2 regions of the Aquipseudomonas alcaligenes genome follow, and region 2 is predicted to be linked to the other one. Evidence: predicted binding sites of a transcription regulator. Region 2 holds the regulator's gene; the other holds the start of a gene.
The links. The regulator sigma-54, encoded in region 2, starts transcription at its own class of promoters, with help from an activator protein. The targets are predictions, from matches to a motif close to ANTGGCATNNANNTTGCTNT.

Region 1: the regulator sigma-54 is predicted to act here: its motif matches at 1,511-1,530, upstream of flgB (flagellar basal body rod protein FlgB).

The regions. Positions count from the first base shown of each region.
Region 1 covers NZ_CP154874.1:141,612-143,964, reverse strand. Annotated here, with positions in the region: gene flgD (flagellar hook assembly protein FlgD) at 1-583, opposite strand, end outside; gene flgC (flagellar basal body rod protein FlgC) at 606-1,049, opposite strand; gene flgB (flagellar basal body rod protein FlgB) at 1,064-1,471, opposite strand; gene cheR (protein-glutamate O-methyltransferase CheR) at 1,703-2,353, opposite strand, start outside.
Region 2 covers NZ_CP154874.1:3,116,143-3,118,495, forward strand. Annotated here, with positions in the region: gene ptsN (PTS IIA-like nitrogen regulatory protein PtsN) at 1-204, opposite strand, end outside; gene hpf (ribosome hibernation-promoting factor, HPF/YfiA family) at 218-526, opposite strand; gene AAG092_RS15035 (RNA polymerase factor sigma-54) at 684-2,186, opposite strand; gene lptB (LPS export ABC transporter ATP-binding protein) at 2,327-2,353, opposite strand, start outside.

The DNA of each region.
Region 1 (2,353 bases), 1.1 Mb from region 2:
GCACGACGCTGTCGACGTTGGCCGGCAGCAGGGTGTAGAGACCCTTGGTACCGTCGGCGTAGGTGGCCTGCGCCTCGAACTTGTAGGTGCCCGGCGGCATGAGATTGCCGCTGGAATCCTTGCCGTCCCACATGAAGCTGACGTTGCCGGCGGCCTGCTGGCCGAGGTTGACGCGGTTCACCACCTTGCCGGCGCTGTCGTAGACGTTGACGTAGACGTTGCTGCTGGTGACCGGCAGGACCAGGCTGCCCTTGAAGGTCTCGCTGGTATCCACCACCGCCTTTTCGCTCGGCACTATCACCTTGCGGCCGACCAGGGAGGATGCCTGCAGGGCCTGCGAGGACTGGTAACCGGACAGCAGCGACTCCATGCGGGTGTTGAGCTGTTCGATGCCCTCGACCTGGCTGAACTGCGCCAGCTGGGCGATGAACTCGCCGTTCTCCTGGGGCTCCAGCGGGTTCTGGTTATTCAGCTGGGCCACCAGCAGTTCGAGGAACTCGTTCTTGCCAAGCTCCTTGTTCTGGGTGCTGTCCTGCTTGATCTGGTACTGGTCCAGTACGGAACCGACGCCACTGACACTCATTGTCTCGCTCCTCGTTCGCCGCTTACTGGCCCAGGGTCAGCACGCGCTGCATCATCTGCTTGGCGGTATTCATCATTTCCACGTTGGTCTGGAAGGCACGGCTGGCGGAGATCATGTCGGCCATTTCCTCGACCACGTTGACGTTCGGGTAGTACACGTAGCCCTTGTCGTCCGCCGCCGGGTGGTTCGGCTCGTAACGCGGGGTCAGGCTGCTCTGGTCCTCGACCACGCCCAGCACCTGCACACCACGCCCGGCCTGGTCCTGGTCGGCGAACAGCGAGCCGCGATCACCCTCCAGGCTCGACTCGAACACGGTGGCGAACACCGGGTGGCGCGCGCGATAGGTCTGCTCGATGCTCGAGGAGACGGTCTCGGCGTTGGCGATGTTGCTGGAGATGGTATTCAGGCGAGTGCTCTGGGCGCTCATGCCGGTACCGGCGATGTTGAAGACACTGGCGAGTGACATGTTCGTGATCTCCCTTATTCGCCGCGCAGGGCGCTGACCAGCCCTTTGAACTTGCTGTTGAGAAAGGTGAAGCTGGCCTGGAACTGCACCGCGTTCTCGGCGTAGTTGGCTTGCTCCTGCTGCATGTCGACGCTGTTCTGGTCGATGGACGGATGGAACGGGGTGCGGAAGCGCAGTGCCGGATCGGCCAACTGGATGCCGTCGGCGGCAATGTGCTGGCTGTCGGTGCGGCTCAGGCCGAAGGTCTTGCCACCCTGTTTCTCGTTCTGCTCGGCGAGCACGGCGGCGAAGTCCAGGTCACGGGCCTTGTAGTGCGGGGTGTCGGCGTTGGCGATGTTGTTGGCCAGCACTTCGGCACGCTGAGCGCGGAAGCTGAGGGCCTTTTCGTGGATGCCGAGTGCTTTGTCGAAACTGATACTCATGACCTGGAACCTTTGCCGTGTGGGCGTCGTGCCAGACATTCAGCAAAGGCTGTGCCAATTTTATTTATCTTTATTTTTCAATGATTTAGAATCTTGAAAGCCATCTAGGGAGCGGCAAGCGGCAAGGCTTTTCCGCTTTCGCGGTGACAAGCGGCAAAGCCGGCAATGCCCTTTGCCGCCCCAAAAGAAAACGGGAGGCCATTGGCCTCCCGTTGCACGTCCCAGGCGGGATCACTTCACCTTGTAGATGATCCCCGGGCTGCACTGGACCATCTGGTACAGGTCCGGCAGGCCGTTGAGCGCCTCGGAGGCGCCGAGGAACAGGTAGCCGCCCGGCTTGAGGGTGGCATGGATGCGGGTGAGGATGTCCTTCTTCACCTCGGCGGAGAAGTAGATCAGCACGTTGCGGCAGAACACCACGTCGAACTTGCCGAGCGCGGCGTAGCTCTCCAGCAGGTTGAGCGGGCGGAACTCCACGCGACTCTTGATCGCCGGCTTGACCACCCAGCGCCCCGGCCCCTTGGGATCGAAGTAACGCTGCAGGCGCTCCTGCGACAGGCCGCGGCCCATGGCCAGGCTGTCGTACTCGCCGGACTTGCAGGCCGTCAGCATCGACGGCGACAGGTCGGTGGCGACTATCTGCACGCCGGCCTTGAGCTGGCCCAGGTTGGTCTTCTCGAACTCGTCGATGGTCATCGACAGCGAATAGGGCTCCTGCCCGGAAGAGCAGGCCGCCGACCAGATGCGCAGGCGCTGGCTGGGATTGGCCTTGATCAGCTCCGGCAGAACCCGGTTTTTCATCACCTCGAAAGGATAGGTATCGCGAAACCACAGGGTCTCGTTGGTGGTCATGGCATCGACCACCTGCTCGCGCAGACCGCC
Region 2 (2,353 bases):
GTGTGGAATGGCGATGCCGTTGCCGAAGCCGGTGGAGCCGAGCTTCTCGCGGGCGATCAGGTTTTCGAAGATGTCCTGGCCGTCCAGATCGGGGAGATCACGGGCCACCAGGTTGGCAATCTGTTCGAGTACGCGTTTCTTGCTGCCCCCCGGCACGTTCACCAGGGAACGGCCGGAAGTCAGGATGGTTTCGAGTCGGATCATGAGGGAGGGTATGTCAGCGAGCCGTGGCGCCTTGCAGGCGGCCCAGCTGCTTTTCCTTGTGTTTGATCAGTTGGCGGTCGAGTTTGTCGGCCAGCAGGTCGATGGCGGCATACATGTCTTCGTGTTCGGCGTTGGCGACCACCTCGCCGCCGGCGATGTGCAGGGTCGCTTCGATCTTCTGCTTGAGCTTCTCGACCTCCATGGTCACCTGCACATTGGTGATCTTGTCGAAATGGCGCTCCAGTCGGCTGAGCTTCTCACCGACATAGTCGCGCAGGGCGTCGGTCACATCCAGTTGATGTCCACTGATGTTGACTTGCATACCGCTTCTCCTTGTTGCCTGGTGTAAGAGACAGGCTATCGGGCCTGCCGCCGTAACACGTTGGCTGGGAGGGCTGGTGCACTGCGGGCCGTAGTTCCCCCGTGCAGGGTATCCGGCGCTCGGTACGGTGGTGCAGAAGCCTTCCGCTCAGGGCCGCTTACATCAGTCGCTTGCGTTCGCTGGACGGCGCGATGCCGAGGGACTCGCGGTACTTGGCGACGGTGCGGCGGGCTACCTGAATGCCCTGTGCTTCCAGTAAACCAGCGATCTTGCTGTCGCTCAACGGCTTTTTCGCGTTTTCCGCGGCCACCAGTTTCTTGATGATGGCGCGGATCGCGGTGGACGAGCATTCGCCGCCCTCGGAGGTGCTGACGTGGCTGGAGAAGAAGTATTTCAGCTCGTAGATGCCGCGCGGGGTGTGCATGAATTTCTGCGTGGTGACCCGCGAGATGGTCGACTCGTGCATGCCCACCGCCTCGGCGATGTCGTGCAGGACCAGCGGCTTCATGGCCTCGTCGCCGTATTCGAGGAAGCCGCGCTGGTGCTCGACGATCTGCGTCGCCACCTTCATCAGCGTCTCGTTGCGGCTCTGCAGGCTCTTGATGAACCAGCGCGCCTCCTGCAGCTGGTTGCGCATGAAGGTGTTGTCGGCGCTGGAGTCGGCGCGTTTGACGAAGCCGGCATACTGCGGGTTGACGCGCAGGCGCGGCACTGCCTCCTGGTTCAGCTCCACCAGCCAGCGCTCGTTGTGCTTGCGCACGATGACGTCGGGCACCACGTACTCGGGCTCGCTGGCCTCGATCTGCGAGCCGGGGCGCGGGTTGAGGCTCTGGATCAGCTCGATGACCTGGCGCAGTTCGTCCTCTTTCAGCTTCATGCGGCGCATCAGCTGGCTGTAGTCGCGGCCGCCGAGCACATCCAGATGCTCGCTGGCCAGGCGCTGCGCCTCGGCCAGCCAGGGCGTGTCGGCGGGTAGCTGGCGCAGTTGCAGGAGCAGGCATTCGCGCAGGTCACGTGCGCCGACGCCGGCGGGCTCGAAGTGCTGGATGCGGTGCAGCACGGCCTCGACTTCGTCGGCCTCGATGTCCAGCTGCGGGTCGAAGGACTCGACGATTTCGTCGATGGATTCCTCCAGGTAACCCTGGTCGTTGATGCAGTCGATGATGGTGACGCCGATCAGCTTGTCGGTGTCGGACATCGGCACCAGGTTGAGCTGCCACAGCAGGTGGCTCTGCAGGCTCTCGCCGGCCGAGGTGCGGGTGGTGAAGTCCCACTCGTCGTCATCGCTGGAGGGCAGGCTGCTGGCGCTGGTCTGGTAGACGTCTTCCCAGGCGGTATCGACCGGCAGCTCGCTGGGGATGCGGTCGTGCCACTCGCCGTCCTCGCCACCCTCGGTGTTGTTCACCGCGACGGTGCTGTCCTGGAAGCTGGAGCTGTCCTGCTGCGCCTGGGTGTTCTGCTCGGCGCCGTCGGCCATGGGGTCGGAGTTGTCGAAATCCTCGCCGTCTTCCTGGCGCTCCAGCATGGGGTTGGATTCCAGGGCTTCCTGGATTTCCTGCTGCAGATCCAGGGTGGAGAGCTGGAGGAGTCGGATGGCCTGTTGCAGCTGCGGAGTCATCGTCAGCTGCTGGCCCATCTTGAGGACTAGCGACGGTTTCATGGTGTGGGGCTGGGTACCTTGTTCACTTGCCGGCGCGCGGCGCCATCCACTGCAGGGCGGCGGGCCGCCCTAGGAAGCAAATTATATGCCTGACCTTGAATGATTCTAGCCCTTTGTGCAAGCCCCGCACTCGGTCGCGCTCAGAGGCGGAACTCGTGGCCCAGATA